3 regions of the Bacillus sp. NEB1478 genome follow, and region 1 is predicted to be linked to each of the others. Evidence: riboswitches for the same ligand, from Rfam matches in the RefSeq annotation. Region 1 holds a riboswitch; each other region holds the start of a gene.
The links. A riboswitch is a leader RNA that binds a small molecule or an ion and turns the genes downstream of it on or off. The one in region 1 is predicted to bind cyclic di-GMP.
Positions count from the first base shown of each region.

Region 2: it holds a riboswitch for cyclic di-GMP, as region 1 does, so the genes downstream of both, RGB74_RS01510 (DUF5667 domain-containing protein) here and RGB74_RS15690 (aspartyl-phosphate phosphatase Spo0E family protein) in region 1, are expected to answer to the same signal.
Region 3: it holds a riboswitch for cyclic di-GMP, as region 1 does, so the genes downstream of both, RGB74_RS01700 (hypothetical protein) here and RGB74_RS15690 (aspartyl-phosphate phosphatase Spo0E family protein) in region 1, are expected to answer to the same signal.

Region 1 is NZ_CP134049.1:3,117,024-3,120,283, forward strand. Features, by position in the region: gene RGB74_RS15680 (DEAD/DEAH box helicase) at 1-11, opposite strand, end outside; gene RGB74_RS15685 (hypothetical protein) at 8-1,312, opposite strand; cyclic di-GMP riboswitch class I at 1,569-1,655, shown strand; gene RGB74_RS15690 (aspartyl-phosphate phosphatase Spo0E family protein) at 1,697-1,858, shown strand; gene RGB74_RS15695 (cation:proton antiporter) at 1,978-3,260, opposite strand, start outside.
Region 2 is NZ_CP134049.1:307,851-311,110, reverse strand. Features, by position in the region: gene RGB74_RS01515 (pullulanase X25 domain-containing protein) at 1-1,396, opposite strand, end outside; cyclic di-GMP riboswitch class I at 1,713-1,799, shown strand; gene RGB74_RS01510 (DUF5667 domain-containing protein) at 1,878-3,164, shown strand.
Region 3 is NZ_CP134049.1:349,592-352,851, forward strand. Features, by position in the region: gene RGB74_RS01690 (transposase) at 85-645, opposite strand; gene RGB74_RS01695 (spore coat protein) at 964-1,638, shown strand; cyclic di-GMP riboswitch class II at 1,834-1,916, shown strand; gene RGB74_RS01700 (hypothetical protein) at 1,949-2,434, shown strand; gene RGB74_RS01705 (YdcF family protein) at 2,525-3,259, shown strand.

The DNA of each region.
Region 1 (3,260 bases):
GTATCGATCATGAAATAAACTTCCCTTTCCTCAGCTCTTCCTGAAATGCTCTTAACCTGCCGTATACAGATGCGATCTGGTTAATATAAACCGAAAAACGCTCTTCTTCTCCTAAATCAAAATAAATAGACCGAAGTGTTTTTAAATGTTTAATAGCTGATTGATATGATTTCCGTGTACGTTCATTGATCAAACGGTCTATCGTTTGATGATATATCGGCAGTACAGATTCTTTATTTAGTGAGATAACCTCTTTTAAATCTTTTCTTTGTATGAGTTCGGGCGAGTATCCCATAATTACTTGCAGCTCTACCCACCGCTCATATTCACCGATTACCATTAGATATTCGCCATATTCATAAAATGTGATCGGCAAGAATTCAATGAGCATTTCTTCATATTGTTCTTCATCACCTGTATGCTGAGCATACTTCCAGAAATAATTCAGGTATTCATGGAAAAATTCCCGGGCATTTGAATGATAATAGTACGTATTAACTCCCTCTAAAAACGTTGGTTTTAAATAAAGCAGCCAAGATAAAAGCCTGTTCCATTCTTGTTTTTCAACTAATAGCTTCATCCAGACTAAAAAATGCACCATTTCAATCTTTTTATCATTCTTCTGAATTCGTTCAAAAGCGAGTTCATCTTTCTTTCGTGCAAACGCAAAATGTACAAGTGCCAATTCAAGCATTTGTGTAGTGTTTCCTGCCTCTTTTTCTTCTAATAGCTGCTTTTCATATTTTTCAAGCCAAGATTCATCGGTATACAAAAGAGACCAGCTGACTTGAAACAAGAAAAATAATAAATACCCCCATTTAGGAGGAATTTCATATAGACTCTGAAAATTCCTAAGACTCTCTTCAATAAGCTCTTTATTTTCATTCATCAATTTTTCACTATTCAACTGCTTCAGTGTGATATACATCTGATCAGATAACTTATCTACTGTAGCTGTAAAATTAGCTTGCATATAAGAAGCGATTCCGTAATGTGCTTCAAATGAAAAAAGACGAATCAACGTCTCGATCTGTACATGAAATTTATACAACAATGCAATATCTTCATCGAAAAATTGTCCAGCGTTCAATAGTGCAGGATAATAATCTCTATAAATATGAACAAATGTGTAACTCGTATCTTTACCGTCTGCCATGTCACGAAAGGTGACGGTTTGCATTTTACGTTTTTCAAATATCTCAAACCGGTCAGAGAAATATTCACGCCATAACTGAACGGAGTGCGTGTTTTGGACCTTTTTTTCAGGTGAATCATAATGATTATTAGAAGTCTTTTCATTCATACGATCCATACCCGTCTCCCTCCTTACGCGCTTTATTACCAATTATAGCAAATTATTTATTCTCTCATTCATGCATATCATTTCTATTTTAAAGGAAACTTCCTCAAATGACCAAAGATTGCTCTGAATCACTCTTCAAAACAAATTGGTTTCATCCGATAATTAAACTAAAGTGAAATAATTAAGGTGAACTACCCATAATATATTGTCTATTTATGTAATTTTTTGTAAACATTTCTGGTTAAATATGTTATACTATGGAAAATCGACGAAAAGGCAAACTTTTCGAAAGAGAAGGACGCAAAGCTATAGGGACTAAGTCTAATTGTAGATATGTCAGCCAGTTGCCGAATGACTCCTTCGTCGTAAATATTTAGTAAGGGAGATATATATATGAAGGAGAAGACGATGCTTGACCGCATTTCTTTGCTGAGAGAAGAACTCTATCGAACTTCATCTATGTTAAATCATGAATTAGCTCACCCTAAGTTAGTAAAGGTTAGCCAGCAGCTAGATAAATTACTCAATCAATACAACAGTGTTGTACAAAAGTAATTTCATAAAAACAAAACTTGGCTGACGCAGATTATTCCGTCAGCCTTAGCTCTACCTGTACCAAATGCTATACAATGCCGCTGGACCATTATTCAACTCATCATGAAAAAACCCGCCTTTTACAGCTCCTGATCCTCATTTTTGCACTTTTCAATTTCATCAACGATCCTCTCTATTTCTTCTTCAGCCAGCTTGGTTGAAATCATCTCTTTACGCAAAAGCCTCTCCACAGCCTCATGTTCTGCATAAAGCAATTCAATTTTAGCCAATCGTTCTTGTGACCTTTTCCATTCAGGATGTGATTCGTACATATCATCTAGTTTTTTCTTTTCTTCATCTCTTCTATATTCGTAAAGTTTATTCATCCGATCAAAAACCACACTGGAAATCACTGCCTCATTCTTCAGTTTCTGAAGCCTTTTTAATGCATAATCATAACGGTGGACAGCAGCTAACGTAACATCGTATTCTGTTTTTTCTTTCTCGTGCCCTTTTATGTTTAATCGTTTTATAAGTGCTGGTATCGTCAAGCCTTGGACAAGCAATGAAAAGAAAACAATACTGAATGAAAGGACAATAATATCTTCTCTCCCAGGAAAATCTCCTGGCAAACTTAGAGCAAGTGCGATGGACAAAGATCCTTTTAATCCGCCCCAATTTAAAATGTGCTTCCACTTGGAAGGGATTCCTTTAACCGGAACCAAGGATACATAAACAGCAATCGTTCTCGCAGCAAGAACTATTAAAATAGCACCAATGATTAAACCAAACTTGTTCCCGATATTAATATAAGCGATTTCTAATCCTACTAACAAAAAAACAAGTGAATTTGCAAATAGGGCCAGCACATCCCAAAACGAATGTATGTTTACTTTTGTAGTCGGACTCATCCCAATCTTTGCTCCATAATTGCCAAAGATCAGTCCTGCTACTACAACAGCGATAACCCCTGAAACATGAATGGACTCAGCTATTGAAAAGCTTCCGTAAAATAACAAAAGTGAAAACAGAATTTCTAAAGGATAATCATCATACCAGCTTGTAATCTTAGAAAATACATAACCCAGCGCACCTCCAATGAGAGCACCGCCTAACGCAACTTTTACTAGTATAATAATTGTTGCAGTTATTCCTCCAGCACCCATCTGTATGTATGAAGGAAGATAAACAGAAGTAATCATGAACAATACAACGGCTACACCATCGTTAAACAAACTTTCACCTTCAATAATGGTGGCTAATCTCCGGTTTACCCCAAGAGATTTAAATATACTTAAGACAGAAACAGGATCTGTAGCACTCATTAGCGCTGCAAAAACAAAGGCCGTTTGTACACCCATCCCTAGTCCAAAATAAGAGGATGTTCCAACTATACTAAAAGTGATTAAAGTTCCGCCTAATG
Region 2 (3,260 bases), 1.1 Mb from region 1:
AATCGGTCGCATCGTATTTATGGTTCGATGAGGCGTTTGCAATTGGGTTCAAATATAACGTGTTAACGCCCAGTGACTGAATGTAGTCGAGCTTCTTCTGAATGCCGGCAATGTCACCGCCGAAAAAGTCATTTGACCAGATCAAGTCGCCATCATAGCCTTCGTTTTCAGCTAATCTCGGGTTATCCGGTAGCTTGCTCCAATCACGGTGCTCGATTGGTTCCGTTCCACGTGCCGTTGTTTTGTCATCATCGTTCTTTTTGTTGCCGTTGAAAAAACGGTCAGGGAAAATTTGATAAACGACCGACTCTTTCATCCAGTCCGGTGTTTTATAAGCTGGGTCATAGACGGTCATTTGGAATAGACCTGCGTTCGTATCGCTAACAGCGCCTTTTCCGCCTTCTTGTGTGTCTTCTCCGTATTCTTTTATCGCATCTCCATCACGTGCTTCAAACTTATACCCGTAAACACCTTTTTCGTCAGGTGTTACAGTTGCTTCCCAAAGCTCGACTTCCTCGCCGTTAATGGTTGTCCAACCGGCGTTCTCCATCTCTTTTACAGTCGTGCTGCCAGAATTGTAGTTTCTAAGGTAGAGCTTAGCTCCCGTCAGATCGCCTTTTTTAGATTGAAGGCGAAGGGTTACGTCTTGACCAGCCTTGATTGCCCCGAATGGTGCACGGTACGCTTCATTCCAGGTGTCATGGAAAAGCTTGTCCCCTTTCACACTTCCGTCTGGCAGACCTGCATCGTAATCTGTGTACACTTCTTTCGTGTCATGGTTGTAGAAGAAAGTGATAGTCGCATCTTTTACAACATTTAAGGCGAAATTGTTTCCAGGATAAGCTGGAGCATCCCAGCTGTTTCCGAGAACGATCTTAAATTCGTATTTCCCTTTTGGAACTTGTGTTGTATATGTGTAAATGTTATCTGTATCTTCATCTTTTAAGAATGCGGTGGACTCACCAGGTGACCATTCACCACCCGCACCGATTGCGGGTTGAATGCTCCCTACAATACGCGGTGTTTGTTCTTGTGGAAGAGGTTCTAGAATCGAAACTTTGTGCGTCGTGTCATCATACACAAATGTCACCTCCTTATCGGAATCGACGGTGAGTTTGTAGTTATCGCCGCCCGCTTTTCCATCCACACCATAGTTCTCATCCCAAGAGCCATTGATAGCGATTTTATATTCATAATTCCCTGCAGGCAATGTCCCTTTCAGCTTGTACTTTCCGTTTGCCTGCCGTTCCATTTTTGTCGCTGTATCAGCCGGGTTCCAATCACCTGAAGCTCCCAGTTCCGATTGCAAATCACCAACGAGTGTGACTGTTCTTTCAGCTGCTGTCGTTTTCGCTGGATGAAATAGTATCGTTGATGCAAACGTTTGCAAAATCATCGTAAAAAGTAAAAGCCACGAAACTGATTTAAATGATTTTCTCTTCCTCACAAAAATCCTCCCTTTAAAGTTGATCCATATTGGAGAAAGCGTTTGCACAAACAAAAAAGATAGCGCTTTCACTCCTATATTATGGCATGTTTTCTTTTAATGGAAAATATGACTTTCGGCTGAGATTTACATTTTTTAATAGGCATCAATTACCATTAAAATGAAATATTTTATAACTCATCTTTTAAGAAAATAGGAAAACGGTTACTTGTTCGACATATTTTTACAGTTTAAAGTGAATTGAATACATTTTATTTGGAACTTAAAAAGATAAAGGCAAACCTATGGAAACATAGCGACGCAAAGCTACAGGGGCTTCTGCACAATTTTGCATTGCCAGCCAGCTGCCGTTTTTCCCGGAGCACACTCCGCCAAACGGCATAAGTGTGTCTTTTTAATTTCATTTTATTTGAGAAAGGGAGAATAAGAAGTGAAGAAGATTTTGAGTTCATTTTTAGCATTAGGATTAGCAACAACATCATTCGGACCCGCCGTTTTCGCGAACACAAACGAAACGACTACTACAGAAACACAGAATGACGAAACAGAAGTAAACGATACAGTTGACACTCCATCAACTGAAGCAAGTGGAACTACAGATGAAAATACATCAGATGATGTGACAGCAGAAGATCCAACAGATGCTGAAGAGCCAGCAGAGGAAACACCAACTGAAGAAGCTCCCGACTTAATTCCTGGAGATTTCTTTTATTTTGTTAAAATCATGATGGAAAAAATCCAGCTCGCTATGACGACCGATGATATGGACCAAGCTAAGCTATTGGCCGATTTCGCCGCTGAACGCATTAAAGAAGCAAACGCCCTTATAAAAGAAGGAAGCTATGATGATGCTGCCAAACTATTAGAGGAAGCGGTCGCACAGCAAGAAGAAGCAGTGAAAAAAGAGGAAGAAGCTGCAAAAGACACAGATTCTGAAGCAAATCCAGAAACAACGACAACGGATGATGAAGCAACAACAAATGATGAAACTGCTGATGAGAATACTTCTAGTGAGGAATCATCCACAAATAATGATGAATCTGCAACTAACGACGAGGAAACAACATCAGACGAAAGCGAAAAACCCGCTACCGAATTAGAGAAAAAATTCTTTCAAAACATCGTGTCGCTAATGGCTGCACTTGAAAAAATCGATAACCCAAAAGCCCAAGAAGCACTGTCTAAAAACATTGCAAAAACTTTTGGAAAACTGGAGAAAAAGATCGCAAAGCATGAAATGAGACACAATAAAAAAGCTGAAGATGAAGATCAAGATAAAGAAGAGGAAACATCAACAGACGTCCCAGCAACAACTGAAACACCTGAAACACCTGAAACAACAGATTCAGAAGAGCCAGTAGTTACGGAGCCGGCTGATGAAATGGATGAAACAGAAGAAGCTCCAGCGCCAGCAATCGCTGTTCCCGTGAAAAAAGTAACGGATCATAAGGACAAAAACGTTTATCCAGTAAAAGATGAGCCTAAAAAGCCTGAAGTTAAAAAAGAACAGCCTAAAAATGTACAGCCAAAGATTGAGAAACCGAAAAAGGCAGAGACTCCGCAACAGCGTAATAAAAAAGATGAGCTCGGTGAAAAGAATCAAGACAAAGATGAACGTGATCACAGTGAAAATCATGATCAAAACAACGATGATCATCAAAAAAATAAAGAAAATCATGATGAAAAAGGTAAAGATCAAGGTAAAAAAGATAAATAATGAGATTATTTTAACTACTCAAAAGTGGATTAAGCCACTTTTGGGTTGTTTTTTGTTATAAAGTGCCTTTTGAAGCTATCATTTTTAATTAATTCC
Region 3 (3,260 bases), 1.2 Mb from region 1:
TGTCTTCTTCAGAAGGACATAACCGGCTTTTTCATTGAAACAACAAGCTTTATAAATTTGATAGAGTGTAATTTTACAACGCCATTACTGCTCTACGACCGGTGTTATTCTGCTTTCGACATAATCTCGATATAGTGATTTTGATTTTTGAAACTGTTCAAGTATAAATGAGGTATCTAAGAAGGAACATACGGATTGGCTTGCATAATAACGGTAGCTGCTCCAAGGATATTCAAGAGGGTACATAACAAGGTCTGCAGCAACAGGGTTCATGTGGATGTAGCGGCTAGTGTCTAGTAGATAAGATCGATCTTCGATTAATTCTGCTCCGTATCGACCTTGAAAGACATGGCCAGTGAGTTCATATTTTTTATTAAAATACATCGCATAAGTTTCACTTAATTCTTTCATGAAATCACCAGGCGGGGACTTGCAGCATTGAATTTGTAAATGGGTGTGGTTCGGCATGAGGCAATAAGAGAAAAGTTTAACGGAATACTTAGGAATGCAGTGACTAAGTATTTTTAAATAATGATGATAATCGAGATGAGAGTAAAAAAGGGGTTCTCGTCGATTACCGCGAGTGGTGACATGGTAAACAGCATCGGGATACCAGATACGTTTCGTCCTAGAAATGGGATTCACCTCCTTCCAGTAATAATTCTAGTGTAAGGCTTTTAGCTGGATTTGGGAAATGGGGACAGTCCCCAAACAATTTATTTCCTTTACGGTTTTTGAGTAAACCTTCCCGTCGGTTTCTGAATACAAACGATTTTATTATACGAATTTCAAATATCATCATTTTACTTCAAAAATTCAGCTTTCAATTTGTCGATTGTGGGATATTGCTGAATCATTTTATCGAATTTCCCCGGAAATTTTTTTGCGAATTGCACCTTTATTGTATATATGACTTCAATCTACACAAAATAACCCCGTATTTCTAAAAACGGAGGTAAGAATATGAACCCTATTAATCCGAATCAATCTAATCCAAATCAAAATAATCAGTCCCAAAATGCTAATAGCTCTGAGTTTGTGCATCAAAACATGCAGACGGGCAAGGTGCCTGCACAATTTAACCATGGTGGACACGAACTGTTCGATGTTCATGAAATGCTGGGAGGAACAATCAGCACACTAAACTTGTACATCCTTTGCAGAGACCACATCCAGGATCAAGAATTAAAAGCAATGTTAGATCGTCATTATCAGCATATTACGAACGAATATAATGCATGTGTTCAAGCTTTTCAAACAGGAAAAGATCCATCTATGCCAACTCAAACCTATAAAATGACTCAAGAAAATGATTTTGTTTATGGGTTGAGTCCTGCACAGCCTAAAACTCCAATTCAAAATGCATCTCAGTTAAATGATGAAGCGATTTCTTCCTTAATTCTTGGAACATTAAAGTCTAATGCGTCCCTGAGAGGGATGGCTACTTTGGAACTTACTAACCCTGTCCTTCGCCGTGTATTAGCAGACGGGATACCAAATTGGATTGAAATGGCTTACGAATTATCAATTTGGCAAAACAAAAAGCATTTTTATCAAGTGCCACAATTAGCCCAACAAGATATGCAACAAATGATAAATGCATACGGTCAAGCCCAAACAATGCCGCCACTGCAATAGTTTAAGTACTTTAAAACGCTTGAGAATTAATTTTCTCAAGTGTTTTTTGAATAAATTTGCTTCTTTAAATAATTTTTTAGCAAGAAAATCACCTATAAGTATGCAAATAAATTTGTTGTATTAATTTACTAGTATATCAAAATTCTATTTACAGCAAATCCCTTTGATGGTAAATTTAATATTAGGAAATAATTAAATAAGTGTGGAGCTGTGAAGATTATTCTTTATTTGGGCGCTTGGAATAATCAGAGCTAGTAGCGCAACCGGCCGCTTCTTTTAATCAAACCGATAAAAGGAAGGGGTATTTTTTATGGAAATATCACGAAAAGAAAAGTTTAGTACAAAGAAGAAAGCGCGGAAGTGGACTAAGGTAGCATTGGCTACAGTTGCTGCTTTTACAATAGGGACTACTTCGGCATTTGCAGCGAAACCAGAGCTTGCAGATCAGCTATACACACAAATCCTTGCCTACACATTTAAGGATGATATCCAAAATCAGCTGAAAACTCAAAAAGATGAATTGCTTAGCGGGTTAAGCAGTAAAGTGCAAACTATTTTTTCAGAAACAAAAACAGAGCTGAACGATAAGAAGAAAGACATTATTCAAGAAGAGAAATCTGATCTTCAAAAACATTACGATGATGAAGTAGCAAAGATTACACAAAGAAAGCAAGAAGCTGTTGATAAAAAGACAGCAGAAATGACAAAAGAAGCGTCAACGACATCTGAAAACTATAAAAAACAGATCACACAAGAAATCGAAAAAGAGATCAAAAAACAAGATATTAATAAATAAATCAAAAGAGCGGAAAATCTCCGCTCTTTTTCTATTTTTCGATATACTAGAATTTGGAACCTCAATTAAATGGTAATGGAGCTTAATACTATGAAAAAATTATTTTTGTTTCTAAGTCTCTGCTTTTTTCTTTATGCTGCAGCGATGCTGATCCAAACGACCAACATGGATATGGGATTAGCCGTCTTTTTCATGCTTAGTGTTTTCTTTTTTCTGCTGTTTTACAAGTATCAGACCATGATGAATCTTTTTAAAAAGTACAGAAAAACGACAACGGTCATAATAACACTGGCCATCCTTTTTGCAGGCACGTTAGAAACTCTTATTCTCTTATCTGCGAATACCAATCCCGATAAGGTTTCCGATAGAATAGACACAGTACTCATATTAGGAGGCGGGACAAAAAACAACAGACCAGGTGCCGTATTGAAAGGACGACTTGATCAAGCACTCGCTTATGCTCAAAATCACAAGGATCTTCATTTTGTTGTGAGCGGGGGTCTCGGTTTTCGGAAAACGGAAAGTGAAGGCTTCATTATGAAAAACTACCTTGTGAAACACGGCATGGATCCAGATCGAATAAAGATAGAAGAAAAAGCGACAAGTACATACGAAAACTTATTATATACGAAACAAATGATTGATCCTGGCAGTAAAGTGCTGATCGTAACGAGTGATTTTCATCTTTTTCGGACGAAGATGATCGCTAAGCGCTTAGGAGTGGATGCAGAAGGTCTAGGGTCGCCGCTAAGAATTTCGTCCGTACCTCAGGCGCATGTAAGAGAGTACATGGCCATTTTCAAGAGCTATTTCACAGACCGCTAAG